One region of the Enterobacter sp. RHBSTW-00175 genome, then DNA from elsewhere that is predicted to be linked to it. Evidence: predicted binding sites of a transcription regulator. Region 1 holds the regulator's gene; each other region holds the start of a gene.
The links. The regulator LexA, encoded in region 1, represses DNA repair genes until DNA is damaged. The targets are predictions, from matches to a motif close to TNCTGTATGTACATACAGNA.
Positions count from the first base shown of each region.

Region 1 (7,830 bases):
TCTTCACGCGTGGCGGCATAAACCGGATTCAGTGGATAATAGATGCGGTTGTGCTTTTTGTTGGCCTCGCCAACGACCAGCAGCCGGACCTCTTCATCCGTATTGTTGATAAAGGTATGGCATACCCCGGTTCCGGCCGGAAACCCCACGCTATCACCCGGCTCCAGCTTCCACAGATAGCCATTTATCCAGGCTTCCGGATAGCCTTCCAGTACATAGATAAACTCCTCTTCGTCACTTTCCGCATGGGGATAAGACGTACGCCGCCCTGGCGGCAGGCGTTCGTGATGAATACCAATTCGCCCCAGGCCAAGTTTACGGGCCAGTGGTGCGCCAATGGAAAAACGCTCAGTGCTGTCGGGATAAGTAGAATCATCCGCGCCTTCCACATCGCGCCAGTGTCGAATACAGTCAGGTCTTTTCATTAGGTGTTTCCCCGAATTTCAATGCCTCAGGTATAGCACACCTGGCGGTTCTCGGTGTTTTTAACAGAACATGATAAAGTGAGGGTTTTCCATCCCATATACAGCCGAGGTGCTAAATGGATAAGTCCACAAAAGAGCTGCTGGCGCAAGCTGAAAAGCTCTGTGCGCAACGCAATGTGCGCCTGACCCCACAGCGCCTTGAAGTATTGCGTCTGATGAGCCTGCAACAGGGCGCCATCAGTGCGTATGATTTACTCGACCTGCTGCGCGCAAGCGAGCCGCAGGCCAAGCCGCCTACCGTCTATCGCGCGCTGGATTTCCTGCTGGAGCAGGGCTTTGTGCACAAGGTCGAATCAACAAACAGCTATGTGCTGTGCCATTTATTTGATCAGCCTACCCACACCTCGGCCATGTTTATCTGCGACCGCTGCGGCGTGGTGAAAGAAGAGTGTGCAGAAGGTGTTGAAGACATTATGCATACGCTGGCAGCCAAAATGGGCTTCGCCCTGCGCCATAATGTGATTGAAGCACACGGATTATGCTCTGCGTGCGTGGAAGTCGAATCATGCAGCCATCAGGATGCGTGCCAGCATGACCACTCCATTCTGGTAAAGAAAAAACCGCGCTAACGGCAAAAGATAAGGCGGCTCAGGGCCGCCCTCAGGGTGTACATCCTTGTACTTGCGGGTATTACCGGTCTACCAGCGATAGTCGTTACGCTTTTCCCAGTCGCCGACTTCTTTCTCCGCCTGATCTTTGGCGTAGCCATAGCGTTCCTGAATTTTACCGACAAGCTGATCGCGCTTTCCTTCGATGACCGTCATATCGTCATCTGTCAGCTTACCCCATTGCTCTTTCGCTTTACCTTTGAACTGTTTCCAGTTGCCGCTGATTTCGTCTTTATTCATCATCAGGTCCTCATCGTTAAAGAGTGAAAGGGCCGCCCAAAACCTTCATTTCATGCTGGACGTGATAACAATTTTAGTTGAGCATCTGGCACTCAGGAATTTATTCAGAATCTTTTACCATCAGGAGATGTCGTGACGAGATGAAAGCCAGGTATTATTTTTCCAGTGACGACGCCAGATAAACGCCAGCGAGAGGCCACGAAGAAGAAGAAAGACCGCGAGGGCCAGCCATAACCCATGATTCCCCAGATACGGCACCGTGAGCAGCGTTAAACCAAACCCACCCACCGCGACCGCCATGCTGTTACGCATTTCCGCGCCACGCGTTGCGCCAATGAACATCCCGTCGAGTAAATAACACCAGACGCCCACAACCGGTAAGATCACCTGCCAGATGATGTAGTGGCTTGCCAGCTCACGCAGTGCAGGTAATGACGTGAGCAGCGCAACAATATACTCACCAAAGCAGGCGTAGATGAGTGCAAATGCCAGCGCCACCAGTCCAGCCTGACGACATGCAGCACGCCAGACATCATGTAATTGCCCGCTTTCGCGCGCGCCATACGCTTGCCCGGAATGGGCTTCTACCGCGTAGGCAAAGCCGTCGAGGGCATAGGCGGTAAAGGTCAGCAGCGTCATTAACACCGCGTTGACAGCAACGATTTCCGGGCCAAGCCGCGCGCCAAAGACCGTCAGAGTGCCAAAGCACAGTTGCAGCAAAAGCGAGCGCAGCATGATGTCGCGGTTAAGCGCCAGCAGCTTGCGGATATTGCCGCGCCAGGCAGCCTTCAGCAGTGCAGGTGTTATGCCCCGCATAACCAGAACACGCCAGACCATCCACAACCCGATAATCAGCGTGCCGTACTCGGCAATAGCCGTTGCCAGCGCCGCGCCCTGCACATTCATGTGCAACCCCATAACCAGCCAGAGGTCGAGCACTATGTTCAGGACGTTCCCGACAACCAGCAGGATAACGGGAGCACGGGCATACTGAACGCCCAGCAACCAGCCCAGCAGAACCAGATTCGCCAGAGATGCCGGTGCGCTTAGCCAGCGAATATCAAGGAAAAGCCGTGCCTGCTCCAGCACCGCTTCACTGCCACCTACAATGTGTAATGCCAGCTCAATCAGTGGTGTACGCAGCAGAACGATAAGTACACCCGCACCCAGCGCCAGAATTAACGGCTGTACCAGCGCACGCGCCAGACGCAGGGGATCTTTTGCGCCAAACGCCTGTGCCGTTAACCCGGTGGTGCTCATGCGTAAAAAAAGCAGCAGCATAAAGAGGAAGCTGGTTGCCGTTGCGCCAATCGCCACGCCACCCAGATACACCGGTGAATCCAGATGACCAATAACCGCCGTATCGACCAGCCCCAACAGCGGAACGGTGATATTGGAAAAAATCATCGGCAGTGCAAGACGCCACAATGCCTTATCGGAAGCAGTCAGCAGTGACATGAAAAATACCGGGAGTGGGAAATGAATCAGGCTACGGAGGCTCCGTAGCCTGTCAGGGGGAGATTACAGCCATTCTCCGTTGCGGATGACGCCAACCGCCAGACCTTCAATGGAGAAGTTATGTTCGCGAAGATCCACCACGATTGGGGAGAATTCGCTGTTTTCCGGCAGCAGTTGCACAGTATTTCCCTGTTTTTTCAGGCGCTTAACGGTAACTTCGTCATCAATACGCGCCACCACCACCTGGCCGTTGCGCACATCCTGAGTCTTATGAACCGCCAGCAGATCGCCATCGAGAATACCGATATCTTTCATGGACATGCCGCTAACGCGCAGCAGGAAATCTGCACTCGGTTTGAACATGCCAGGATCGACCTGATAGTGACCTTCAATATGCTGTTGTGCGAGCAAAGGTTCACCTGCCGCGACACGGCCAACCAGCGGAATGCCCGTCTCTTCTTCTACCAGCAGACGGATGCCGCGTGAAGCGCCAGAAACAATCTCAATCACGCCTTTACGCGCCAGCGCTTTAAGGTGTTCCTCGGCAGCATTTGGAGAACGGAAACCCAGACGCTGCGCGATTTCCGCACGCGTAGGTGGCATTCCTGTCTGGCCGATATGATCCCGGATGAGATCAAACACCTCTTGCTGCCTGGTCGTTAACGCTTTCATTCCGCCCCCTGGGTGTATATACAGTTATGCTGTGAGTATATACAGTCAAAGGTGATTTTGGAACCAAAAACTGCACAAAAAACCAGGGACTTAATTATTCCTCGAGGCTCATCGGAAATGCGACCAAAGCAGCGTGACCCAGGTGATAACCGCAGTGATAATCGCCAGCAACACGGCGGCAGACCCCATATCTTTTGCACGACCAGAGAGCTCATGGAAATCAGAGCCAATACGATCAACTACCGCCTCAATAGCGCTATTGAGAATTTCCACTATCATCACCAGAAGCACAGAACCAATAAGAAGAACGCGCGTTATGGCATCAACATCAAGGAAACAGGCAATGATTACCGCAACGATTGCGGCAACGCCTTCCTGACGAAAAGCGGCTTCATTGATCCACGCGGCACGGAAACCTTTCCATGAATAGCCGGCAGCTTTGATGATTCGGGTTAACCCAGTGGTATTATTGGCCATTAAAAGAACCTTTTATTAGAAATAGCGTCAGTAACTATAGACGCAGTGCGTTTACTGCCGCCTGAAGTATGACGGGTAACAACAGAAATTTTGCGCGCTTTCTGTTATCCTTGCGCCGCAATTGCATTATTAACCAGAGGCTTTACATCGTTTATGTCCGGCTGGCCACGAATTTACTACAAATTACTTAATTTACCATTAACCGTTCTGGTAAAAAGCAAGTCTATCCCAGCAGAACCCGCGCTGGAATTAGGGCTCGATACCTCTCGCCCTATTATGTATGTTTTGCCTTACAACTCGAAGGCAGACTTGCTCACGCTCCGCGCCCAGTGTCTGGCGCATGATTTACCCGATCCGCTTGAACCACTGGAGATCGACGGTACTCTGCTGCCGCGCTACGTGTTCATTCACGGCGGGCCGCGTGTGTTTACCTATTACACGCCAAAAGAAGAGTCCATCAAGCTGTTCCACGACTACCTCGATCTACACCGCAGCAATCCTGATTTGGATGTGCAGATGGTGCCGGTATCGGTGATGTTTGGTCGTCGCCCAGGTCGCGAAAAAGGGGAAGAAAACCCACCGCTGCGGATGCTCAACGGTATCCAGAAATTCTTCGCGGTGTCCTGGCTTGGTCGCGATAGCTTCGTGCGTTTCTCTCCTTCTGTGTCGCTGCGCCGTATGGCAGATGAACACGGTACGGATAAAATCATCGCGCAAAAACTGGCTCGCGTGGCACGTATGCACTTTGCGCGCCAGCGTCTTGCAGCCGTAGGGCCGCGCCTCCCGGCGCGTCAGGACCTGTTCAATAAATTGCTGGCGTCTAAAGCCATTGCCCGCGCCGTGGAAGACGAAGCGCGCAGCAAGAAGATTTCGCATGAGAAAGCACAGCAGAACGCCATCGCATTGATGGAAGAGATCGCCGCGAACTTCTCCTACGAGATGATTCGCCTGTCCGATCGTATTCTGAGCTTTACGTGGAACCGCCTCTATCAGGGGATCAACGTCCACAACGCCGAGCGCGTGCGCCAGCTGGCACATGACGGCCACGAAATTGTCTATGTGCCCTGCCACCGCAGCCACATGGACTACCTGCTGCTTTCCTACGTGCTTTATCATCAGGGTCTGGTGCCACCGCACATCGCGGCCGGTATTAACCTGAACTTCTGGCCAGCAGGGCCGATTTTCCGCCGCCTTGGTGCCTTCTTTATTCGTCGTACCTTCAAAGGTAACAAGCTCTATTCCACCGTATTCCGCGAATATCTGGGCGAGCTGTTCAGCCGTGGTTATTCCGTTGAGTATTTCGTGGAAGGTGGGCGTTCCCGTACTGGCCGCCTGCTTGATCCGAAAACCGGCACGCTGTCGATGACTATCCAGGCCATGTTGCGCGGCGGTACCCGCCCAATTACGCTGGTGCCGATTTACATCGGTTACGAGCACGTGATGGAAGTGGGAACGTACGCCAAAGAGCTGCGCGGTGCGACCAAAGAGAAAGAGAGCCTGCCACAGATGCTGCGTGGTCTGAGCAAGCTGCGTAATCTGGGTCAGGGCTACGTGAACTTCGGCGAGCCAATGCCGCTGATGAACTACCTTAACCACCATGTCCCGGAATGGCGCGAGTCTATCGACCCTATCGAAGCGATACGCCCTGCATGGCTGACGCCAACGGTGAACGGCATTGCCGCCGAGCTGATGGTGCGTATTAACAACGCAGGTGCGGCCAACGCCATGAACCTGTGCTGTACTGCGCTGCTGGCATCGCGTCAGCGTTCACTGACCCGTGAACAGCTTACCGAGCAGCTCGATTGCTATCTGGACATTATGCGGAATGTTCCGTACTCAGTGGACTCGACGGCGCCTGCCGCAACCGCCAGCGAGCTTATCGATCATGCCTTGCAGATGAATAAGTTCGAAGTTGAGAAAGATACGATTGGCGACATCATCATTCTGCCGCGCGAGCAGGCGGTGCTGATGACTTACTATCGTAACAACATCGCGCATATGCTGATGCTGCCTTCGCTGATGGCCGCCATTATTACCCAGCATCGTCGTATTTCTCGTCAGGACCTGCTGCGTCATGTCGACGCGCTGTATCCGATGTTGAAAGCCGAGCTGTTCCTGCGCTGGAGTAAAACCGAGCTGGCGGCAGAGCTGGATAAATTGACCGAAGAGCTGCGTCGTCAGGGGCTTATCACCGTCAATAATGACGAGCTGCATATCAACCCATCTCGCTCCCGCACCCTGCAACTGCTGGCGGCTGGCGCGCGTGAAACCCTGCAACGCTATGCCATTACGTTCTGGTTGTTGAGTGCTAACCCATCCATCAACCGCGGCACGCTTGAGAAAGAGAGCCGCACGCTGGCACAGCGCCTGTCGGTACTGCACGGCATTAACGCGCCAGAATTCTTCGACAAAGCGGTATTCAGCTCTTTAGTGCTGACGCTGCGTGATGAAGGGTTTATCAGTGATACCGGCGATGCCGAGCCAGAAGAGACGCTGAAGGTTTACCAGATGCTGGCTGATCTGATTACGTCTGATGTGCGTTTAACGATTGAGAGCGCGACGCAGGACGAATGATGTTAATCGCGGCCTGATGCCCTCACCCCGGCCCTCTCCCACAGGGAGAGGGTGAAAATAAAAAAGCAGCCATCTTGAAGTGAACCCCATATATTGGACACGTTCTTAACTGGCGGCTGACATGGCCTGGGTTCGGTATTGTACCGGACTCAGGCCGTTTAGTTTTAGCTTGATTCGTTCGTTGTTGTAGTAGTGGATATACTCTTCCACCGTTTTTCGTAGATGGTCTGTATTTTCAAACTCTTCGTGGTACCAACATTCTGTTTTCAGCAGACCAAAAAAATTTTCTATCACTGCATTGTCCAGACAGTTCCCTTTGCGCGACATGCTTTGTTCTATGCCTTTAGCTTTAAGTTTCTCCTGATACCGTGCCATCTGATACTGCCAACCCTGATCAGAGTGCAGTACCGGTCTGTCACCCGGTTTCAGCCTCTTGACGGCTTTGCTGAGCATGTTTTCGACCAGATTCATTCCCGGATGCGTCGTCATATTCCAGGCTATTATCTCGCTGTTATACAGATCAAGCACTGGTGACAGATACAGCTTTGTCCCTTTTACGTTGAACTCTGTCACATCCGTGACCCATTTCTGGTTTGGACTGCTGGCCTTAAAATCACGTGCAAGGGTATTTGGCGCTACTTTACCGTAGGTGCCTTTGTATGACTGATACTTTTTGCTTCTCAGGCATGAGGCCAGCCCCATCTTGCGCATCAGTTTCCGTACTGTTTTATGATTAATGCCATAGCCTTCATTACGCAACGCCAGGGTAATGCGCCGGTAACCATATCGTCCTTTATGATAGTGGAACAGTGCGGCTATTCTTTGCTGTTCGCCCTCATAGCGCTCTCCACGGCTATCTGCTTTGACATGCCAGTAGTACGTGCTGCGAGGTAATCCTGCTATATGAAGCAGCATTCTCAGGTTATGGTTTCGCCTCAATTCGGTAATTATTTTTGCTTTGTCTTCTGCTTTTCCCGAATCAAGGCCTGAAGCTTTTTTAGGTAGGCATTCTCAACACGCAGGTATTCAAGTTCTTCCTCAGCGTTCTGGAACGCTGGACGGGGATTATTAAGTTCTTTATCTGAAGTTTCGTTCTTCCCTGACTTCATCTGGCGTCCTCTGGGTTTATCCTGTAGGGCAATGATACCGCCAGTACGGTAAAGACGCTCCCATTTGCTGACAGTACAAGCGGCTGCAATACGAAACTCCGCCGCAGCTTTCCGGGATGATTTGTTGTGTTGCTGCATCCAGAGCACGACAGACTCTTTAAACTCGGCAGAGTAAGCCCTGGTAGGAATGGTAAAACTGTCCATCCC
Region 1 is NZ_CP055930.1:2,433,170-2,440,999, reverse strand. It holds gene HV107_RS11530 (cupin domain-containing protein) at 1-425, opposite strand, end outside; gene zur (zinc uptake transcriptional repressor Zur) at 542-1,054, shown strand; gene HV107_RS11520 (CsbD family protein) at 1,124-1,333, opposite strand; gene dinF (MATE family efflux transporter DinF) at 1,454-2,791, opposite strand; gene lexA (transcriptional repressor LexA) at 2,855-3,463, opposite strand; gene HV107_RS11505 (diacylglycerol kinase) at 3,572-3,940, opposite strand; gene plsB (glycerol-3-phosphate 1-O-acyltransferase PlsB) at 4,094-6,514, shown strand; one part of gene HV107_RS11495 (IS3 family transposase) at 6,620-7,515, opposite strand; one part of gene HV107_RS11495 (IS3 family transposase) at 7,515-7,830, opposite strand, start outside.

Region 2 (7,830 bases), 700 kb from region 1:
TGGGGGCAGATTACGTCGGAATGCGCCCCTCGATGCTGGTGCAGGAAGGGGAACGGGTCATCAAAGGACAGGCGCTCTTCGAAGATAAAAAAAATCCGGGCGTGAAGTTCACTGCACCTGCCAGTGGCACCGTTGTGGCAATCAACCGTGGCGAACGCCGCGTATTGCAGTCGGTTGTTATCCGTATTGAAGGTAACGAACAGCGCGAGTTTGCACGTTTTGACGTCGCCGATTTCGCCACCCTGAAGCGCGAAGTTGTGCAGACGCAACTGCTTGAATCCGGCCTGTGGACTGCATTTCGCACGCGGCCGTTCAGCAAATCCCCGGTGCCCGGCTCTGTACCGGCCGCCATCTTCGTTACGGCTATCGACACCAACCCGCTCAGCGCAGACCCGCAGCCTCTTATCTTTGCACAGCGTAAAGCGTTTGATGCCGGGCTTACCCTGCTGACACGGCTGACGGCCGGGAAAGTCCACGTCTGCCAGGGCAGTGGCGGCAAGCTTGGTGGCCATCCGCAAGGTCAGGTTACCTTTAATGAATTTGCTGGCCCGCATCCGGCAGGCCTTGCCGGAACGCACATTCATTTTCTTGAACCCGTCAGCCTGACGAAGCAGGTCTGGCATCTTAATTATCAGGATGTGATTGCTATCGGTAAGCTCTTTACTGAGGGCGAATTGTGTTCTGAACGCGTGATCGCCATCGGTGGGCCGCAGGCTGTGAACCCGCGTCTGGTGCGCACGCTGCTGGGGGCGGATATCTCTGAACTGATGTCGGGTGAAACAAAAGAGGGTGAAAACCGTCTGATCTCCGGTTCGGTGCTCAGCGGCAGGCAGGCTGCTGGTGCGCAGGCATATCTGGGGCGTTTTCACTTACAGGTCAGCATTGTGCAGGAAGGGCGCGAGAAAGAACTGTTTGGCTGGGTGCTACCCGGTGCGGATAAATTCTCTGTTACCCGCACCACGCTTGGACACTTCCTGCGCCACAAGCTTTTTAACTTCTCAACCAGCACTCACGGCGGTGAGCGCGCAATGGTGCCAATTGGCAACTACGAGCGTGTGATGCCGCTCGATATCCTGCCAACCCTGTTGCTACGCGATCTGCTGGCCGGTGACAGCGATGGCGCGCAGGCGCTCGGCTGCCTGGAGCTGGATGAAGAAGACCTGGCGCTTTGCACCTATGTTTGCCCAGGGAAATACGAATACGGACCCGTATTGCGCGAGGTGTTAACCCGCATTGAGCAGGAAGGATAACTGATGGGCTTAAAACACCTCTTCGAAAAAATGGAGCCGCACTTCTTACAGGGCGGCAAACTGGAAAAGTACTACCCGCTGTTTGAAGCAACCGCGACCGTTTTCTACACGCCAGGGCTAGTCACGAAAGGCGCCACGCACGTTCGTGATGCCATTGATCTTAAAAGGATGATGATCCTGGTCTGGCTCGCCGTTTTTCCAGCCATGTTCTGGGGCATGTACAACGTCGGCCTGCAAACCATCCCGGCGCTGCACCATCTGTATGATGCGCCGCAGTTGGCACAGATAATTCAGTCAGACTGGCATTATCGTCTGGCTCAACTGCTTGGCGTGAGCTTTGCCGCTGATGCCAGCTGGATAAGCATGATGACGCTGGGGGCGGTTTTCTTCCTGCCGATTTACCTCACGGTCTTTATCGTTGGCGGGTTCTGGGAAGTCCTGTTCGCCATTATTCGCAAACATGAAATCAACGAAGGTTTCTTTGTCACCTCTATTCTGTTTGCCCTGATTGTGCCGCCAACCTTACCTCTGTGGCAGGCTGCGCTTGGCATCAGCTTCGGGGTGGTGATTGCAAAAGAGATCTTCGGCGGAACCGGGCGAAACTTCCTCAACCCGGCACTGGCAGGGCGTGCATTCCTGTTTTTTGCCTATCCGGCTCAAATCTCTGGCGACCTGGTCTGGACGGCAGCGGATGGCTTTTCCGGTGCCACGCCGCTTTCGCAGTGGGCGGCTCACGGCGGTGAAACGCTGGTGAATAACGCGACGGGGCAACCCGTCACCTGGTTTGATGCCTTTATTGGCAATCTCCCGGGGTCGATTGGTGAAGTCTCTACGCTGATGATTTTGCTTGGCGGGGCCATCATTCTGTTCGGCCGTGTGGCCTCCTGGCGCATTGTGGCGGGTGTGATGCTGGGCATGGTGCTTACTGCCACGCTGTTCAATGTTATCGGCTCTGCTACCAACCCCATGTTCTCTATGCCCTGGTACTGGCATCTGGTTCTGGGGGGATTTGCTTTTGGCATGATGTTTATGGCAACTGACCCTGTTTCGGCCTCATTTACCGACAAAGGGAAATGGTGCTACGGCGCGCTTATCGGCGTGATGTGTGTATTGATTCGCGTGGTCAACCCGGCTTATCCGGAAGGGATGATGTTGGCCATTTTGTTTGCCAACTTGTTTGCGCCGCTATTCGATTATCTGGTGGTACGCGCCAACATTAAGCGGAGGAAAGCGCGTGGCTGATATCAAAAATAACGACAACACCGGCAAAACGCTGTTGGTGGTGCTGGTGCTCTGCCTGGTATGTTCCATCGTGGTGGCGGGATCTGCCGTGGGTTTAAAACCTCTTCAGCAGGAGCAGCGCGCACTGGACAAACAGCGCAACATTCTGGCGGTTGCCGGGCTTATGCAGGACGGGATGAGCGCGGATGATGTGGCAAAAATCTTTGCCGAACGCATTTCGTCCCGGCTGGTGGATCTCAAAACAGGTGAGCTGCTGGACCGCGACCCAGCGAAATATAATCAGGCTCAGGCACTGAAAGATCCACAGATGAGCATTGTGCTGGAAGCATCTCAAGATCCGGCCGGCATTAAGCGACGCAGCAATCTTGCGGAGATCTATCTGGTACGCGACGAGAAAAAACGCGTGCAGGAGATGGTGCTGCCGATCTACGGCAACGGCCTGTGGTCAATGATGTATGCCTTTGTTGCGTTAGATACAGACGGTCGCACGGTGAAAGGCATTACCTACTATGACCAGGGCGAAACGCCGGGGCTCGGCGGTGAAATCGAGAACCCTAACTGGCGGGCGCAGTTTATCGGTAAAAAAGTGCTCGACGATGACGGATTACCCGCGCTGAAAGTGATGAAAGGTGCGGCGCGTCCAGGTGATGAGTTCGCTGTGGACGGGCTTTCCGGGGCTACACTCACGTCCAAAGGCGTGCAGCACAGTTTTGACTTCTGGATGGGGGAGCTGGGTTTTGGCCCCTTCCTGAAAAATGTACGTGAAGGAGCGCTGAACAATGGCTGATGCGGGTGAATTGAAAGAAGTTAAAAAGGTACTCGTTGGCCCGCTTTTAGCCAATAACCCGATTACGTTGCAGGTGCTTGGCGTCTGTTCTGCACTGGCGGTGACTACCAAGCTGGAAACTGCGCTGGTGATGACCGTCGCGGTGACGCTGGTTACTGCATTTTCCAGCATGTTTATCTCCATGATCCGCCACCACATTCCGAACAGCGTGAGGATCATCGTGCAGATGGCGATTATCGCGTCACTGGTGATCGTCGTCGATCAGCTGTTGCGCGCTTTTGCCTATGAAACCTCAAAACAGCTCTCGGTATTTGTTGGTCTGATCATCACCAACTGTATTGTGATGGGGCGCGCTGAAGCCTACGCCATGAAGATGCCGCCGCTGGCGAGCTTTATGGACGGTATCGGCAACGGCCTGGGTTATGGGGTCATTCTCCTGACGGTGGGTTTCCTGCGTGAGTTAATCGGCAGCGGCAAGCTGTTCGGTATCACGGTGCTGGACACGGTGCAACATGGCGGCTGGTATCTGCCTAACGGGCTGTTCCTGCTGGCCCCAAGCGCATTTTTCATTATCGGTTTGCTGATCTGGCTGATTCGTACCCTGAAACCAGAGCAGCAGGAAAAGGAGTAACCGACAATGTCTCATTACCTGAGTTTGTTTGTGCGCGCGGTGTTTGTTGAAAATATGGCGCTCGCGTTTTTCCTGGGCATGTGCACCTTCCTCGCAGTGTCCAAAAAGGTATCAACGGCATTTGGTCTGGGCGTGGCGGTCACCGTGGTGCTCGGATTATCTGTACCGATTAATAATCTGGTGTACAACTTTGTCCTGCGTGATGGCGCGCTGGTTGAGGGAGTCGATCTGAGCTTCCTTAACTTCATCACCTTTATCGGTGTGATTGCGGCGCTGGTACAAATACTTGAGATGATCCTCGATAAATATTTCCCGTCGCTTTATAACGCGCTGGGGATCTTCCTGCCGCTGATCGCGGTGAACTGCGCCATCTTCGGCGGCGTGTCGTTTATGGTCCAGCGTGATTACAACTTCAGTGAATCCATCGTTTACGGCTTTGGCTCCGGTATTGGCTGGATGCTGGCGATTGTCACCATGGCGGGGATCCGGGAAAAAATGAAATATGCCAACGTGCCCGCAGGGTTGCGAGGCTTAGGGATCACCTTTATCACCACCGGGCTAATGGCGCTGGGCTTTATGTCCTTCTCCGGCGTGCAGCTCTGAGGGCTTAGATATGGAAATTATTCTTGGCGTGGCGATGTTCACGCTCATTGTACTGGTACTGTCTGGGCTGATACTGGCTGCGCGTTCTAAGCTTGTGAACGCCGGGGACGTCATTATTGATATTAATGGCGAGCCGCAGAACCAGATCCGCACTCCGGCGGGCGACAAACTGCTTAACACGCTTTCGGGTAACGGGATATTTGTCTCCTCGGCCTGTGGCGGCGGGGGTTCCTGTGGGCAATGTCGTGTGACGGTGAAAGAGGGCGGTGGCGACATTTTGCCAACTGAACTGGCGCACATCACGAAACGTGAGGCGAAAGACGGTTGCCGCCTGGCCTGTCAGGTTGCGGTGCGCCAGAACATGAAAATTGAGCTGCCGGAAGAGATCTTCGGCATCAAAAAATGGGAGTGCGAGGTTATCTCTAACGATAACAAAGCCACTTTTATTAAAGAGCTGAAACTGCGCGTGCCTGATGGGGAAGATGTGCCCTTCCGCGCAGGCGGGTATATCCAGATTGAGTGCCCGGAGCACACCGTTGCTTACGCCGATTTTGACGTGCCGGACGAATACCGCGCCGACTGGGATAAATTTAATCTCTTCCGCTTTGCGTCAGAGGTCAATGAGCCAACGTTACGTGCCTACTCTATGGCTAACTACCCGGAAGAGAAGGGCATCATTATGCTTAACGTGCGTATCGCCACGCCACCACCGGCTGTGCCGGATGCACCACCGGGCGTGATGTCGTCTTATATCTGGTCACTGAAAGCAGGTGATAAAGTCACGATCTCGGGCCCGTTTGGCGAATTCTTCGCTAAAGAGACGGATGCTGAAATGGTGTTTATCGGCGGCGGAGCAGGGATGGCGCCGATGCGTTCGCATATTTTCGACCAGCTTAAACGGCTCGGCAGTCAACGAAAAATAAGCTTCTGGTACGGGGCCCGCTCGCTGCGCGAAATGTTCTATGACGATGAATTCGAACAACTGGCGCGTGAAAATCCTAACTTTACCTTCCATGTGGCGCTGTCTGACCCGCAGCCGGAAGATAACTGGACAGGTTATACGGGCTTCATCCACAACGTTCTCTATGAGCACTACCTGAAGCAGCACGCAGCACCGGAAGATTGTGAATTCTACATGTGTGGTCCGCCAATGATGAATGCGGCCGTCATTAAGATGCTCAAAGATCTGGGTGTGGAAGATGAGAACATCATGCTGGATGACTTTGGAGGCTGATGATGTTGACGTTTCTGGCAACCTTTTTGGTCTTTGTGCTGGTGGTATTCGGCATGTCGTTAGGCTGGATCATCAAGCGTAAAAGCATACAGGGCAGTTGCGGCGGTATCTCTTCTTTGGGGATGGAAAAAGTCTGCGATTGCCCGGAGCCGTGCGATGCGCGGAAAAAAAGAATGGCCCGCGAACAGCAACGCATTATTTAAGGTTTTGTAGGCCGGGTATGGCGCAGTCGCCACCCGGCGTTTTCCACATCCACTTCTCAATCCTCACAAATTTACTGTATACTTATCCAGTTATAAGTGAGGGCTTACTATGCGCAAAATAATCCATGTGGATATGGACTGTTTTTTTGCCGCAGTGGAGATGCGTGACAACCCGGCGCTGCGGGATATCCCTATCGCCATTGGCGGTAGCCGCGTCCAGCGTGGAGTGATCAGCACTGCCAATTACCCAGCGCGCAAATTTGGCGTGCGCAGCGCCATGCCGACGGCGATGGCGCTGAAACTCTGCCCGCACCTCACCCTTCTGCCTGGCCGGTTTGAAGCCTACAAAGAAGCCTCCGTTCATATCCGGGACATTTTCTCCCGTTACACGTCTCTGATTGAACCGCTTTCGCTTGATGAGGCCTATCTGGATGTCACTGACAGCGTCCATTGCCACGGCTCTGCCACGCTGATGGCACAGGAGATCCGCCAGACTATTGCCCGTGAGCTGAACCTAACAGCATCGGCAGGCGTTGCGCCGGTGAAGTTCCTTGCAAAAATCGCTTCAGATTTGAATAAACCGAATGGCCAGTACGTCATCACCCCGGATGACGTTCCGGCTTTTTTAAAAACATTACCGCTTGGAAAAATACCCGGTGTCGGGAAAGTCTCAGCCGCGAAGCTTGAAAGTATGGGGCTGCGTACCTGCGAAGATGTGCAGCGCAGCGATCTCGTGATGCTGCTCAAGCGTTTCGGGAAGTTTGGCCGTGTTCTGTGGGAGCGCAGCCAGGGCATTGACGAGCGGAGCGTGAATAACGAGCGGCTGCGTAAATCCGTTGGCGTAGAGCGTACGCTGATTGAAGATATTCATGACTGGGCTGAATGCGAGGCCATTATTACCGGGCAACTTTACCCGGAGCTGGAACGACGCCTCGCCAGGGTGAAACCAGACCTTCTGATTGCCCGCCAGGGGATCAAACTCAAGTTCAATGATTTTCAGCAAACCACCCAGGAGCACGTCTGGCCGCGCCTGAATAAAGACGATCTTATCGCGACGGCAAAAAAGGCCTGGGAAGAACGACGGGGTGGAAGAGGGGTTCGGCTGGTGGGATTACACGTCACGCTTCTGGATCCGCAGCTTGAGCGACAGCTGGTATTGGGATTGTAAAAAAGCCCGGTGGCGCTACCGCTTACCGGGCCTGTGTTTTTCACCCTCTCCCTGCGGGTGTACGGTCCGGGGACATGGTAGACAGGTGTTCGGGGACATGGTGAACACTTTTTAACATCCTTTACCCATGGTGATCGACTTTTTCTTCAGGTCGATCACCCCCACTTTCGTGCTGTACCACCACACCTCGTAGCTGCCGTCTTCCTGCATCTCCTTCAGCCCGACCCGTTCTCCCCTGAACGCCTTGCCTGCGCTCAGACTTACCCCTTTCACGCTCAGCTTTCCGCTGATATCCACTTTCCTGACCATCACGCCCTCGTCGTATTCCGGGGGCGTGGTGTTGCCGCTGTACTGCCGCTCTGACGGCTTATACCGCGACCCCGGTACCGCCATATCCAGCGCCTCATGCGGGCGTTCAAGGTTATAGACTGTCCGCCAGTGGTCGAAGGCGCGCTGCAGTTCGCCCCCGCTCGCGAACCACTTCCCCTGCAGCACTTCTGCCTTCAGGCTCCGGTGAAAACGCTCCAGCTTACCCTGCGTCTGCGGATGATACGGCCGGGAGTGCCCCACCCGGATACCCAGACGCATCAGCCACAGCTCCAGCGCCGTCCAGGTGCCGGTGGTGTCTCCCCACGGAGAACCGTTGTCCATCGTCATCCGGTCCGGCAGGCCGTAGCGCTCAAACACGCTGACCAGCTGCTGCTGCACGGTC
Region 2 is NZ_CP055930.1:3,136,862-3,144,691, forward strand. It holds gene HV107_RS14865 (Na(+)-translocating NADH-quinone reductase subunit A) at 1-1,250, shown strand, start outside; gene HV107_RS14870 (NADH:ubiquinone reductase (Na(+)-transporting) subunit B) at 1,254-2,492, shown strand; gene HV107_RS14875 (Na(+)-translocating NADH-quinone reductase subunit C) at 2,485-3,279, shown strand; gene HV107_RS14880 (NADH:ubiquinone reductase (Na(+)-transporting) subunit D) at 3,272-3,910, shown strand; gene nqrE (NADH:ubiquinone reductase (Na(+)-transporting) subunit E) at 3,917-4,513, shown strand; gene nqrF (NADH:ubiquinone reductase (Na(+)-transporting) subunit F) at 4,524-5,747, shown strand; gene nqrM ((Na+)-NQR maturation NqrM) at 5,747-5,950, shown strand; gene dinB (DNA polymerase IV) at 6,060-7,118, shown strand; gene HV107_RS14905 (IS481 family transposase) at 7,230-7,830, opposite strand, start outside.
Region 2: the regulator LexA is predicted to act here: its motif matches at 6,023-6,042, upstream of dinB (DNA polymerase IV).

Region 3 (7,830 bases), 1.4 Mb from region 1:
CAGGTACGCTGTCGTCAGGAATGTTCGGGATCGCCAGCGCGATATCACGGATCTCGGTCTGAAGAACGTCCAGATCAGCTTTAGCCTGATCCAGCTCTTCACCCAGTTTGTTTACTTCCAGGCGTAATGGCTCAATGTCTTCCCCGCGTGCTTTCGCCTGGCCGATGGATTTCGATCGAGAGTTACGCTCTGCCTGCAGATTTTCAGTTTGTACCTGCAGAACTTTACGACGCTCTTCAAGAGCGCGCAGCTTATCTACATCCAGCTTAAAGCCCCGGCGTGCCAGTTTTTCAGCGACTGCGTCTGGCTCATTACGCAGCAGATTGGGATCGAGCATGCTTATCCTGTGCTTATCGAATTAAAATAGGAAAATGTGACCACAGCCTGCGGCCACAAGGATACTACGCCAACATTACCGCAACGATTGAACTAACGGTAGCGTTTTATAGGGCTATTTTGATCCTGTCCGGCGAGCCAGGCGAGCTTTTCGCCAATCTTGCCTTCAAGACCTCTGTTTGTGGGGTGATAATAGCGGGTTTGTGCCATCTCCTGCGGAAAATATTCCTCTCCGGCGGCATAGGCATTGGGTTCGTCGTGGGCATATCGGTACTCCTGCCCGTAACCCATCTCTTTCATCAGTTTGGTCGGCGCGTTGCGCAGATGAACCGGTACATCATAGTCCGGGCGTTCACGCGCATCCGCCATCGCCGCTTTAAACGCGGTATAGACGGCATTACTTTTCGGCGCGCAGGCCAGGTAAACAATCGCCTGCGCGATTGCGCGCTCCCCTTCCGCAGGCCCCACGCGGGTAAAGCAATCCCAGGCTGAAATCGCAACCTGCATCCCGCGAGGATCGGCATTACCGACATCTTCCGATGCAATAGCCAGGCAGCGGCGAGCAACATACAGTGGATCGCCACCAGCGCTAATGATCCGTGCATACCAGTACAGCGCTGCATCCGGTGCGCTGCCTCGCACCGACTTGTGCAGGGCCGAGATCAGATCGTAAAAACGATCACCTTTGTTATCGAAACGCGCACTGCGTTCACCGGCAATTTCGGTGAGCAGTTCATGTTTCAGTACACGCTTACCGGAATCATCCACTTCGGCCATATCAGCCATCATTTCCAGCGTATTTAAGGCACGGCGCGCATCCCCATTGACCAGCTCCGCGATCGCAAGCCGCGTCTCGTCTGGCAGCACGATATCCTGCCCGCCATAACCACGTGCCTTGTCCTCCATCGCCTGAGTGAGAACCTTTTCGATATCGTCAGTTGTCAGCGATTTGAGCAGATAAACACGTGCACGGGAAAGCAGTGCCGAGTTCAGTTCAAAGGAGGGGTTTTCGGTCGTCGCGCCAATAAAGAAAATGGTGCCATCTTCAATGTGCGGCAGGAACGCATCCTGCTGGCTCTTATTGAAACGGTGGACTTCATCGACAAAGAGGATAGTGCGGCGTCCAGCATTGCGGTTCTGCCTTGCACGCTCGATAGCTTCGCGGATCTCCTTCACGCCGGAGGTCACTGCGGAAATGCGTTCAACATCAGCGTTCGCATAGCGGGCGATCACTTCTGCGAGTGTCGTTTTACCCGTACCTGGTGGCCCCCACAGGATCATGGAGTGCAGATGCCCTGCTTCGATGGCACGCGGCAACGGCTTACCCGCAGCCAACAGATGCTGTTGACCGATGTACTGCGCTAAATTTTCTGGCCGCATACGGGCGGCCAGAGGTTGAAACGCATTATCTGAAAAATCGAGCGACAGGTTGCTCACTCACGCCTCTTACTTATTGCGTTGGTCGTCCACCGTTACGCCCTGCGGCGGGGTAAAGGTGAATTTCGATGCATCGACAGCGCCGTTTTGCTGGGATTTGAGCTGGTAGCTGCTACGCTGATCGTCCTGCTCAACCGCACCAAACTGATTAATGGTTCCGTTGGTGCTTACGTTAATGGTGAACTGTTTCAGGTTACCGTTGCTGCCTTTCGGCGTCAGAACAAACTCATCACCATTCTGTTTGATGTTGTACTGCTGCCAGTCACTGGACTGGTTACGTGCAATCAGCATAAACGGGGTATTACTGGTGGCATCTTTCAGCCAGGTCGCAGTTGCCTGCTCAACAAACGGGTTGAAAAACCACAAGGTTTTACCGTCTGACACCAGAATGCTTTCATCCGGCTGCGTCATGTGCCAGTTAAACAGATTCGGGCGTTTTACCCACAAATCCCCCTGACCTTCCTGCACCGCATTACCGCTGCCGTCAGTCACTTTTTGGGTGAAGCTGGCGTGGAAGCTGCTCACTTTATCCAGTCGGCTTTTAAGGTCGCTGGCTGCATCAGCCCAGACGCTGCTGGCAACAAAACTGGTCAGTAATGCACAGGCGATTGCGAATTTTTTCATTGTTATTCCTTAAAATACGTCATCCCGATATGGGGTTCTGTCATCTATTGTGAACCTGCCCGCAGGCAGGCGACAGAAGAAAATGCTTAATTTTTGCTGATTTACCCTTCTTTGCAATCGGTGAAGGGTCAATCAAACGGCGGCGGAGCCAGCACCTCACGGTTACCGTTATGGCCCTGCTCGCTCACGATGCCCTGTGCTTCCATCTGCTCGATGATTCGGGCTGCGCGGTTGTAGCCAATACGGAACTGACGCTGTACCCCAGAAATGGACGCTTTACGTTTCTCAGTCACGAAGTTAACCGCCTGATCGAATAACGGATCCAGCTCTTCGCCACCGTCAAAGCCACCGCCACCACCTTCGCTTTCAGTGTCAGAGGTAATACCATCCACGTACTGTGGGCGACCACGCGCTTTCCAGTCCTGAACGACCGCGTGAACTTCCTCATCGCGGACGAATGCACCGTGGACACGCACCGGAGAGGTGGAGTTCGGGCCTGAATACAGCATATCACCCATACCCAAAAGCGACTCTGCGCCGCCCTGGTCGAGGATGGTACGCGAGTCAATTTTACTCGATACGGTAAACGCGATACGCGTAGGGATGTTAGCTTTAATCAGACCGGTGATGACGTCCACGGATGGACGCTGCGTTGCCAGTACAAGGTGAATACCGGCCGCACGTGCTTTCTGCGCCAGACGGGCAATCAGCTCTTCGACTTTCTTGCCGACGGTCATCATCAGGTCAGCGAATTCGTCTACCAGCACGACAATATAAGGCAGTTTTTCCAGCACCGGATGCTGGGCATCCATACTGTCACCCGGCTTCCAGTAAGGATCCGGAATTGGGCGCCCCATACGAACTGCTTCCGCGATCTTGTCGTTATAACCGGCCAGGTTACGTACGCCCAGTGCCGACATTAACTTATAGCGACGCTCCATCTCATTAACGCTCCAGCGCAGGGCGTTAGCAGCGTCTTTCATGTCGGTGACCACTTCAGTCAGCAGATGCGGGATACCTTCATAAACAGAGAGTTCCAGCATTTTCGGGTCGATCATGATGAAACGCACATCTTCCGGCTGCGCTTTGTAGAGCATACTCAGGATCATGGCGTTCACACCGACCGACTTACCCGAGCCCGTCGTACCCGCAACCAGCAGGTGTGGCATTTTTGCGAGGTCGGCCACCACAGGATCGCCTGCGATGTCTTTGCCCAGCACCACACTCAACGGCGATGGATTCTCGCGGAACTTGGCGTTATCCAACACTTCACGCAGATAGACGGTCTGGCGTTTCTTATTTGGCAGCTCCAGGCCGACATAAGGTTTACCCGGGATAACTTCCACCACACGCACCGCAACGGTCGACAACGAGCGAGCCAGGTCACGGGACAGGTTAGAAATTCTCGCGGCTTTAACACCTGGCGCCAGGTTTAGTTCGAAACGGGTAATAACCGGACCTGGGGAATAATTCACCACGTCCGCCTTAATGCGGAAATCAGCCAGACGCGCTTCCACAAGACGCGCCATCTGCTCCAGTGCAAAGGTATCCACCGGTTCAACTTCAGACGGAGGCGGCGTTAACAGATCCAGCGACGGCAGCGGCGTACTTGGGCGTTGCAGCGGACGGCTATCACCATTGCGCATCAGCAGCGGGTGAATCAGGCTTTCCTTCGGCTGTGCCGCTGGCTGCTGGAACTGCGGCGCGTGCTGAGGCTGTTGCGGCTGCGCATAAGCCTGTGGCGCTGGCTGCTGCACGTGCGGCGCAGGTGCAGGCTGCTGGTGCGCAGTTTGCGTTTCAGGCATCACACCTGGGGTGAATAAAGGTTCGCTCGGGCCATCATCAACCAAATCTTTCATTGGCGAGAATTCGAAGTCAGATAACGAGAACGGATTCGCTCCCGTAGGCTGCTCACCGGAATAGCGCTGCTGCTGAGTGGCAGCAAACTGGCGCGCTAACTCTGCTTCGGCAACGTCGTCTTCATCCTCTTCATGAACATGAGTCGGGCGGGCTTCATGTTGATACTCTTCGCCATAACGCTGCTGCTGTTGTGCGGCAAACTGACGCCCCAGCTCATCCTGCTGCATCTCATCGGCGTCATCTTCGTACTCAGATTCACGCGCTTTCTCCTCAGCCATACGCTGAGAAGGTAATTTGATGCCATAGGACGCCAGCTCACGGCGGGTAGGAACACGCACGCGATTAGGACGAGGAAGCTGCGGGCCAATACCCTCTTTCACCTGTGGACGCGGCGCGCCACCAGATGCAAGGCTAAAGACAGGCGAAGCAACTGCCGCCGCCGCGGTAGCGTGCTTCACACTTTCCGCCACTGGCGCAACAACAGGTGTTGGGTCAACTGGCGGAACAGTAACGGAAGGAGCCCTGGTCACAGGTTCTTGCTTCGGTTCCGGTACGGGCTGATACCAGGCAGCCAGCTGTTCGCGCTCACGCGCTCGGCGTTCTTCAACTTCTTCAAAATAGTACATTGGTGGGCGAGTCGGTTTGACCTCTTCCACTTCAACTTGCGGTTCAGCGTCAGGCTGAGCAGGCTCAACCGCAACCGGGACACAGTCCTGATAAGGCTGAGACACCGGCGCTTCATACTCCGCGTACGGCTGCGGCGCGTATTCCGGTTCCGGCTGGTATGGCTGCTGCCACTGTTCCTGCGGCTGTGCTGGCGCATAGCTTTGCGGTTCAGGGGCAATAACCGGCTGATGTGCAGGGATTGCAGGCGCGTCTTGCCACTCAACCGCAGGTTGCTGGGTAAGAGGCTCTGGCTCATACACCGGCGCGGAAGGCATGACTGCCTCAACAGGCGCAGCATAGGCCTGAGCGGCTGTCGTTGCCGCAGCTGCCGCCGCGACAGGTTCGCTAACAGAATGACCATTTAACAACGGGTCGTATTCGTCGTAATCACCTGGAGTGGCGCGGCTGCCAGAGAAGAGCACATCATCAGGGTCAACGTGGGCACCCGCAGCACGGTATTCAACCTGCTCGTCGTCATCCATGCGTTTGCCGGAGAAGAGCGCAGCATCTGTTTTGCGTCCTAACGGATTAGCAAATTTTTCTGCCACACGTTTGCGGCGCGCCAGCGCGCCACGCAGAATACGCGCGCGGCGAGATTCGCGATGCGGAGCTGAAGCGGTATCCTCTTCGTCCTCATCTTCGTATTCGTATTCGTCTTCATCTACCCACGTATCATCACGACGAGTACGGTTGCTGGCAAACGTCAAAATAGTAAGGATCAGACTGCCGAGTTTTTCGGCAATGCTCACCCATGACCAACCGGTAAACAGAGTTAATCCCGCAGCCCAGATACAGAGCAGCGTAATGGTGCCTCCACTGCTATGCAGCATCGGTTGCAGCGCGGTGCTCAGCAAACTGCCAATCACTCCACCGGAAGCGAAATACCAGATATCGTCGGCATTAATCGCCGCCAACCCGCAGGAGGTCAGGATCAGTGCCAGAGCACCAATCAGGCGCAGCGAAACCGCGAAATAATCGATGTATTCGTCGTTCTGACGATGACGCCAGGCAAACCAGCAGCCACCGATGATGATCACCGGGATGGTATAGGCCATGACACCGAAGATGAAAAACAGGGTGTCCGCAAGCCAGGCGCCGGGCGTGCCACCTAAATTATGGATAGGCTCATGCCATGCGGTTTGCGACCAGCTCGGATCTGAGGGGTTGAAACTGAGTAAGGCTGCCATCAGCCAGACGGCAAAAAGGGCAATAACAATCAGCAACGCCTCAAGGAGTCGACGTCCGCTGCTTAGCTTCGATAGTGTGACTTCTTTGTCTTCAGTATATTCCTGGCTCAAGAAAGGCTCTCCAGGTATCAGGCATGTCCTGCCTGTTTGCTAAAACGGACAACAGCGCCGGGTATCCCCGGCACTGTTGCTGTATGGATTAACAGGAGTGTAATCAAACTACGCTGATTTTGCACCTGTTCCGTGTTAGCGCGTCTTAATAACCAGACGATTGCTCTGTTTGACCTCTTCCATCACCACATAGGTACGTGTGTCGTTCACGCCTGGCAGACGCAGCAGGGTTTCACCCAGCAGCTTACGGTAGGCGGACATGTCTGGCACACGGGTTTTCAACAGGTAGTCGAAATCACCGGAAACCAAGTGACACTCTTGAATTTCTTCAAGTTTTTGTACAGCGGAGTTAAATTGCTCAAACACATCCGGCGCACCACGATTCAGAGTAATCTCAACAAATACCAGAAGTGAGGCATCCAGATAATGCGGGTTCAGCAGAGCCGTATAGCCCTGAATAAAACCCTGTCTTTCCAGTCGGCGCACACGCTCAAGGCACGGCGTCGGGGAAAGTCCCACACGTTTTGAAAGCTCGACGTTGGAAATACGCCCATCCTTTTGCAATTCATTAAGAATGTTACGATCGATACGGTCGAGGTCTTTGCCAGGGCGCTTCTTGCTATCTACCATTATTATTGTCTCTCTGTATTCCTTCCCTACTCCTGCCTGGACCCTGTGCACATCACTGTTCAGAGCCTGTACCCGTTATTCATCACACCGCCTGATTATGTAATATACGCGATGCGGATTCGGGTTCTACGGTAAGAAGACCGGTGCCTGAAATGGCCGCCACCGACATCACGTATGGCGTCTGTCCACACCATGCGTAGATTTCACTGACCCGGTAAAAATGGCATTTACGTGCATGTCTATGCGACACACTGTTAACGCGGTTTTTTTCTTCCTTCAATGTTTTCGCAAAAGCGCAGGGGATTGTCAAAGCAAAACATCGATTTTTAGTACAACATGCCGGATATTCATAACGACTGACCATTAATCCTCATTTTATTGCCTTATAAACAACCGGTTTTTAGTAGAAAGCGTTATGTTATAGCGCTCAATCCATCGCCAGTGTCTATTGCACATATCGATATCAAAATTGCTGCGCTCTTTTTTTACGGCAACAAATTCCCTACAATCCTGACAAATGTCTGCCAACAACAATGGGGATCTCATGGGCACGGCCAAACACAGTAAGCTGCTAATTCTTGGTTCTGGACCTGCGGGATATACCGCGGCGGTCTATGCTGCGCGCGCTAACCTGCAACCGGTGTTGATTACCGGTATGGAAAAAGGCGGTCAGTTGACCACCACGACTGAAGTAGAAAACTGGCCAGGCGACCCGAACGACCTGACCGGGCCGCTGCTGATGGAGCGTATGCACGAACATGCGACCAAATTCGAAACCGAAATTCTGTTCGATCACATCAACAAGGTTGACCTGCAAAACCGTCCGTTCCGCCTGACAGGCGACAACGGTGAGTACACCTGCGATGCGCTGATTATCGCGACCGGTGCATCGGCGCGTTACCTCGGACTGCCATCTGAAGAAGCCTTCAAAGGCCGTGGCGTTTCTGCCTGCGCAACCTGTGACGGTTTCTTCTACCGT
Region 3 is NZ_CP055930.1:3,803,991-3,811,820, reverse strand. It holds gene serS (serine--tRNA ligase) at 1-337, opposite strand, end outside; gene rarA (replication-associated recombination protein RarA) at 430-1,773, opposite strand; gene lolA (outer membrane lipoprotein chaperone LolA) at 1,783-2,397, opposite strand; gene HV107_RS18075 (DNA translocase FtsK 4TM domain-containing protein) at 2,526-6,221, opposite strand; gene lrp (leucine-responsive transcriptional regulator Lrp) at 6,357-6,851, opposite strand; gene trxB (thioredoxin-disulfide reductase) at 7,396-7,830, shown strand, end outside.
Region 3: the regulator LexA is predicted to act here: its motif matches at 6,299-6,318, upstream of HV107_RS18075 (DNA translocase FtsK 4TM domain-containing protein).

Region 4 (7,830 bases), 1.5 Mb from region 1:
GCCAAAAACAGCATCTGTTTCTGGCTGTAACTGGCGCATGGCATCACCCAGAAGCGTCAAATACTCGGCTTCTTCCGGGGCTTTGAGCAGCATGAAGGGAGATGTCGCCCACGGGCTTAACACCTGCTCCAGCGCATAATGCAAACGCGGTTGTGTATCGCTAAGTATGAATTCGTGTTCTTTTGCGAGTTTTGGCTGTGCAAAGAGCTCCTGATAACTTTCTGTATCGGGAACAAGGTCACGCCATGCAAGTTTCGTAATGGTCAAAGTTGATGTTTTTTAGTCAGATGTAAAACCGTGGAGTATACCGTAAGCGGAAGGCTCTGCCCAAGCAGGATTGGGGATTTCCGCGGGTGAATCTCCTGTAATGATGCACAGGATATGATTTCTTTTCAGCAGATTGCCAAAAAACTGATATTCTGAACAGAGTTACGTGGTAACACTGAGATCGCAATGAAATATCAACAACTGGAAAATCTCGAAAGCGGCTGGAAATGGAAGTACCTGGTCAAAAAACATCGTGAAGGCGAGTTGATCACCTGCTACATCGAAGCCAGCGCGGCGCAAGAAGCCGTAGATATGTTGCTGACCCTCGAAAACGAACCGGTACAGGTCAATAACTGGATAGCGAAACATATCAATCCAGAACTGTTGAACCGGATGAAGCAAACTATTCGTGCGCGTCGCAAGCGGCATTTTAATGCCGAGCATCAGCATACCCGCAAGAAATCTATCGATCTGGAATTTATTGTCTGGCAACGCCTGGCAGGCCTTGCACAACGGCGTGGAAAGACGTTATCAGAAACGGTAGTGCAGCTGATTGAAGATGCTGAGCATAAAGAGAAGTACGCGAACCAGATGTCGACGCTGAAAAACGATCTACAGGCGCTTCTGGGTAAAAAATAAGATTCTGTATTTCTTCAGACAATAAAAAAACCCCGCTATGCGGGGTTTTTTCTTAAGACGATAACTTATGCCGCTGGCTGAGTTACAACGTCTTTGATGCCTTTAACTTCGATCTCAACACGACGATCTGGAGCCAGGCAGTCGATCAGTGCAGCGCGAGCTTTCACGTTGTTACAGGTAGAACCGGTAACTGGGTTAGATTCGCCCATACCACGTGGGGAGATCTTGTTAGCCGGGATACCTTTAGATACCAGGTAATCAACAACAGACTGAGCACGTTTTTCAGACAGCTGCTGGTTGTAAGCGTCAGAACCGATACGGTCGGTGAAGCCCAGAACCACTACTGAACCGTCTTTAGGATCCAGGTTGCTCAGCTGAGAGTACAGCTGATCCAGTGCCTGCTGACCTTCTGGTTTCAGGGTAGCTTTGTTGAAGTTGAACAGAACGTCAGACTTCAGAGTGAAGTGCTTGGTCTGTACTTCTGGCGCTGGAGCCGGAGCTGGAGCTACGATTGGTGCAGCTTCTTCCTGCTGGCCGAAACGGTAGGAAACACCTACGCTCAGCATGCCGTTGTCAGGACGAACACCTACGGTGTTGCCGTCGCCGATGTTGTTAACCCACTGGTATTCCAGACGGGTAGCGATGTCACGGGTCATAGCCCACTCAACACCACCTGCGAATACTGGAGAAACGCCAGTGTCGTGATCGCTGCCAATCTGGTTGTTGCTGGAATCAGCACGCCATACCATGCCGCCCAGACGGGTGTACACGTCCAGATCGTCAGTTACTGGGTAACCCAGTTTAGCAGTCAGCTGTACGCCCTGAGCTTTGAAAGCGCCATTTACGGTGTCGCCTTTGTATGGCATACGACCTAACCAGTCGTAACCCATTTCAAAACCAACATACGGGTTAACCTGATAGCCACCGAACGCACCTGCACCAAGCTGGCTCTCATGAGTAGGGCCATCGTTGTTCAGTTTGCTGTTGTACCAGCCGGTGTCATGGAACTGAGACCAGCCCAGTTTACCACCTGCATACCAGGTATTATCTTTCGGAGCGGCCTGCGCTACGGTAGCGAAGCCAGCCAGTGCCACTGCAATCGCGATAGCTGTCTTTTTCATTTTTTGCGCCTCGTTATCATCCAAAATTTGCCATGAAGATCTCCGACGAGAAATCACGGTTAAATCCTTCACCGGGGGGCGTGGTCAAATATAAATCTACCGATATCTTCGGCTTAGGCCGAGCACCCCTGGCGATGTAAAGTCTACAACGTAGCTAGAAACTTACAAGTGTGAACTCCGTCAGGCATATGAAAAAAAAAGTTCCGTATACCTAATATTTAACATTTTTTGTATGGAAATTGTGCAGTAAAATTAACGGGAACCGCACCAGACAAGCCTTTCCGCAGATTTAACGCATGGAACTATTTCCACATCTTGTGGTCGAAAAAAATTCCAGGAAAACTCCTAAATTTACTCAATGATACAAATTCGAGTGAATTTTTAGCCCAGAAAGTTGTCCTCTGCGGTAAGAATCTGGATGAACCGGACGCATAATAAAACCGATGGCGTTACCTTCCTCGGCTGCTTCAGTCAGTCGAAAATGTTCTTCTTCCGTCAGTTCGTCTGGTAACCACCCGATCACGACACTGTAATTTCCGGTACGTAATGCACGGATCATCGACTCGACCGTATCACAAGGTGAGAGTTGGTTAATCTGCATGACCTTTGTCAGCGGCAATCCTGCGGACTGAACCCATTCACGGCTCAGTTTTTGTTGTGGCGTCAGCCAGAGCTGCCAGCGCGACTGCTGGCCAAGCTGTTGTAATAAAGGAAGTAATAAAAGTTGGGTTAATAGGGGCTGGTCTTCTCGATAAATCACTTCACTGATAAGACCTGTCGACACGCTCCCGACGGATTTCTTAGCGACATTGCTTGCGGTAGAAGAGAAAGATGTTGAGCGATTTGCGTAGCCTGAAGTGTACATATTCATTCCAGCCCTGTAGTTACTGTATGAATATACAGTAACCCCTGTATGCATAAAGATCAACCTCATTTTCGGAAAGCGACTCGCAAATTTTGCTCATGATCGGCCCCTAAAGAAAATTCATCTTGCTCACTGGCGATAAGTTGCCTATTTTCCTGCTAACGGATCCGTTAGTAAGAATTAGCCTCTTTACAGTATGATTTTTAAGGGAAATATCATGAAAAAGATATCTTATGAACGGATTTATAAATCCCAGGAATACCTTTCAGAACTGGGTGATATTCATCACCGCGCACTCTTTGGTGGCTATACCCTGGCGGTCGATAACGCCGTATTTGCCATGGTGTCTGATGGGGAACTCTATCTGCGCGCCTGTGAGCAAAGCGCTACCTACTATGTGAAACACGCCTCCTCTTTTTTGACCCTTCTGAAACGGGGTCGGCCAGTGCTGCTTAACTACTTCCGGGTTGATGACGGGTTGTGGCAGGACAGGGGGACACTACTCCAGCTTTCCTCTTTTGCGCTTGAGGCGGCCAGGCGGGAGCGATATCAGCGCTATCAGCGCAACCGGCTTAAAGACCTGCCCAATCTCACTTTCCAGATTGAGGTTCTGCTTTTTGAAGTCGGGATCACCAACGAAGAAATGTTACGGGAACTGGGGGCAAAAGCGAGTTGGCTGAAAATCAGAGTTCAAAATAAACAACTTGGGATTAAAGTGCTTTTTGCGCTTGAAGGTGCAATAGAAGGGCTGCATGAAGCGGCGCTCCCGGCAGAGATTCGCCGGGAACTCACGGAATGGTTTAACGCGTTGCCAGAGCCTGCGGAGAATCGTTCCGCCATGTAGCAATCAGTTGTTGTAGGCGACAAATTTCCGGCAGCAGAGCAATAAGCAGGCCAACTTGCTGAAGAACCAGCGGGGCTTTGCTGTCGGTACCAGGATCAAGATGGGCGATACGCTGGGCGAGTTCATCCAGGGCCTGCCGAACACGGGGTTCATCGGCTGGACGGTGGTGAAGTGCATCGTCGACATAGCAAACGGCATCATCCAGCAATCCCAGAATACCCGGATTACTTAACCTTTCTCGGTGAGCGCCCAGCGTAGAAATATAGCTGGTAAAGGTATGGTTCAGGCACAGCAGACGAAAGGCGGTTTCACGGATTTCTGCCGTAGCGCCAGGTTCCGTTGACATGTTCGATACCACCGATGCAAGCTCCGCATCGCGGTTATGCGCATCACGGCGGGCGATGCGATAGGCCAGACGGTTATCACGACCCTGGTGATATTGCTCAAGAATGGCATCCAGGTATCGGCAGTTAGCATTCATAGCCCTGTCCAGCACGCGCGGCAGATTACGAAAACGCCAGTCCGGCCAGATAAAACTGACTGCAGCCCAGGCAATGGCACAGCCGATCAGCGTATCAATAACGCGGGGAAGGGCGACTTCAAACCCTTCGCCAAGCAGGTTAAAGCACAGCAATACCAGTAAGGTGATAAACATCGTGGCGTGCGCGTATTGCACATTGCGAAATGCAAAGAACAACACGCCGGTTATCACGATAAGGACAAGCTGCCCTTCAATGGACGGGACAAAGTAAAGTACCGGAAGGCCGATTGCGACACCCACCAGGGTACCAATAATACGCAACGCGAGCCGGTGGCGGGTGGCGTTATAGTTTGGCTGGCAAACAAACAGGCTGGTCAGCAATATCCAGTAGCCATGATGCAAGCCGGTTATCTGGATAAACGCGTAACCGACGCACAGCACCAGCGACATTCTTACGGCGTGGCGGAAGAGAGCCGATTCTGGGGTAAAGTTACGGCTCAGCCGTAACCACATATCGCTAAAGCCGTGAAGGCTGTCATCGGCAAGCTGGTTATCAGCGTCATTGTTCGGCATCGCCAAGGCTTGTTCAGACTCAATGGTGGCCAGTTGCGCGTCTATCGCCCGCAGGTTATTGAGTAAGAAACCCAGCGCTTTTATCTGCTCCGGGGATGTCCCGCTGGCCTGCACGCGATCAAGCGCTGCATCAAGGTGGCTAAACGCGCGTTCAAAGCGTGGATCATGCTGATACGGCGTGCGCAGTAAAATGGAGCGGGACAGCTGCTGACACGCCTGGGATTGCATTGAAAGTAGCCGCTGAAAACGGAACATAACATCGCTGTAGCGAAACTTTTCCCGCAGGGCTGCATATTGCACATGCGATGAACTGGCACGCTCGTGGATATCCTGGGCGGCAAAATAGTAATGCAAAGTCCGGCGCGTTCCTCGCTGACCGCGATCGCCGCGTAACCGCGTAAGAAGGCTGGCTTTGGTCTGGTTTAAGGTTGCGACCAGTTGGCCGTTTGCCAGCGCCAGATCGTAAAGTGGCGCCTGGCTTTCTTCTTCAATATCCGGGTCAAATAAACGGGATTTCAGCTCCAGATAATGCGCCAGCTGTTCATAGCTGCGGGCGAGGTTATCCTGTAAAGCGCGAACCGGAAAAATGAGATGTCCGGTAAGCGTCAGCAGGTTATACCAGATAGCGCCAAGCAGCAGCAGAACGGGCTGCTGATACCATTGATCGTAAAGCGATACGCCCAGCATGGTGTAGATAGCAATCAGCAATGCGCCAAACGCAATGGTGGCATAGCGCTGACCAAGCCCGCCCAGAAGAATAAATCCACTGGTTGAAAGCGTCAGACCTAACGCAAATAGCCATGGCCATGGGAACAGCAGTTCAACGGATGCTGAGGCAATGAAAAAACAGATAAGAGTGATAACCAGATTACGCAGTCGCCCAGCCAGGCGATCGTCGAGGTCTGCCAGCGCTCCGGCAACAACGCCCAGGGTCAGCGGGATAGTGAGCTTAACGTCGTTTAACCACCACGGCAGGGCGACCGTACCGCAAAGTGCGATAAAAATCCTGACGTTATACAGCCAGGTGCTGTTCCATGTGTAGCGGCGAATCAATGGGCTTAGCATGAGCGCGGCCTGTCCTTAATTACTGAAAACGACGGCGGGCGTTTGCTTCGCGCGCGGCTTGCGCCACTTCAACCGGAACAACCCTGCGCCCGACTGGCCACAAGGCGATGGCAGCGATTTTGAAATTGGCGATCCCGACAGGAATGCCAATAATTGTGATGCACTGAGCAATACCTGCGAAGATGTGCATCAGACACAGCCACCAGCCAAAGAAAATCAGCCACAGGATGTTAAGCACAGTACCGCCTGTATTCATCAGGACGTTTTTGCTTTCCGGGTTCAGTTCGTCGACGTGTACAGCCTCGTTACCATAAGGAAAAAGCGACAGCCGGGTGATTTCCCAGCAGGAGCGCGTCAGCGGAAGGGTAAAAATGAGCACGATGCTCACCAGCGTGGCAATAAGCCAGGAAAGAGTGGTGGCAAAACCGCCAAGGACAAAATTAAGAATATTCAGAACGGTACGCATAAACCCTCAGTTCCTTTCGATATGATTAACGCTTAGTGATTGTAACGTTTTTTTAGGCTGGAGCACCTTAAAACTGGCAGTTAAACTGTCAGGTAAATTATCTCTTCGTGGATCAGGCAGGACATGGAACTGAAAGCAACTTCACTGGGCAAGCGCCTGGCTCAACATCCTTACGATAAGGTTGTCCTTCTGAATGCAGGGGTAAAAGTCTCTGGCGAACGCCACGAATATCTCATTCCGTTTAATCAGCTTTTAGCTATCCACTGCAAGCGCGGGCTGGTCTGGGGCGAGCTTGAGTTTGTGTTGCCTGCCGAAAAGGTGGTTCGCCTCCACGGCACTGAATGGGCGGAAACGCAACGCTTCCATCATCATCTGAATAGCCTCTGGCGCCAGTGGAGCGACGAGATGAGCACCGTTGCTGCGCAGGTGTTGCAGCAGGTTCTTGATGATATTGCACAAAGCAGTGCACAACAAAAGTGGCTGACGCGCCAGCAAACCGCCGGTTTGCAGCAAAAGATTAAAGTGGCGCTTTCGGCACTGCCGTTGCCGGTTTCCCGTCTGGATGAGTTTGATAATTGCCGCGATGCCTGGCGGCAGTGTCAGGCATGGCTTACCGATATTGATAAAAGTCGGCTTGCCCATAACCAGGCATGGACGGACACCATGCTCACGAAGTACGCCGATTTCTTCAGCAACATTGAATCCTCACCACTGAATCCGGCCCAGGCGCGCGCGGTGGTAAATGGTGAACACTCCCTGCTGGTGCTTGCCGGGGCAGGGAGCGGTAAAACGTCGGTGCTGGTGGCGCGGGCGGGCTGGCTCCTGACCACAGGCGAAGCGGTGGCCGACCAGATTTTGCTGCTGGCGTTTGGTCGTAAAGCCGCGCAGGAGATGGACGAGCGCATTCAGGAACGCCTGCGCACACAGGATATTACCGCCAGAACCTTCCATGCCCTTGCGTTACACATTATCCAGCAGGGGAGCAAAAAGGTTCCTTCGATCAGCAAGCTTGAGAACGACACGCAGGCCCGCCAGTCGCTATTTATTAAGACCTGGCAGCAGCAATGCAGCGAGAAAAAAGCCCAGGCAAAAGGCTGGCGCCAGTGGCTGGAAGAAGAACTTAACTGGGACGTGCCGGAAGGCAGTTTCTGGCAGGATGAAAAACTGGCGTGTCGCCTGGGCTCTCGCCTCGACCGCTGGGTAAGCCTTTTGCGGATGCACGGCGGGTCTCAGGCAGAAATGATTGAAAGTGCCCCGGAAGAGATCCGCGCGCTCTTTACGAAACGGGTCAAACTGATGGCCCCGCTGCTGAAAGCCTGGAAAACGGCGCTGAAAGACGAAAATGCGGTCGATTTTTCAGGGCTTATCCATCAGGCCATTATCATTCTGGAAAAAGGCCGCTTTGTGAGTCCGTGGAAACATATCCTTGTGGATGAGTTCCAGGACATCTCACCCCAGCGTGCCGCGCTTCTTTCAGCGCTTCGGGCGCAAAATAAACACACGTCACTG
Region 4 is NZ_CP055930.1:3,961,917-3,969,746, forward strand. It holds gene HV107_RS18850 (Lon protease family protein) at 1-267, opposite strand, end outside; gene matP (macrodomain Ter protein MatP) at 454-906, shown strand; gene ompA (porin OmpA) at 972-2,027, opposite strand; gene sulA (SOS-induced cell division inhibitor SulA) at 2,383-2,892, opposite strand; gene HV107_RS18870 (TfoX/Sxy family DNA transformation protein) at 3,110-3,736, shown strand; gene yccS (YccS family putative transporter) at 3,693-5,855, opposite strand; gene HV107_RS18880 (YccF domain-containing protein) at 5,875-6,321, opposite strand; gene helD (DNA helicase IV) at 6,445-7,830, shown strand, end outside.
Region 4: the regulator LexA is predicted to act here: its motif matches at 2,913-2,932, upstream of sulA (SOS-induced cell division inhibitor SulA).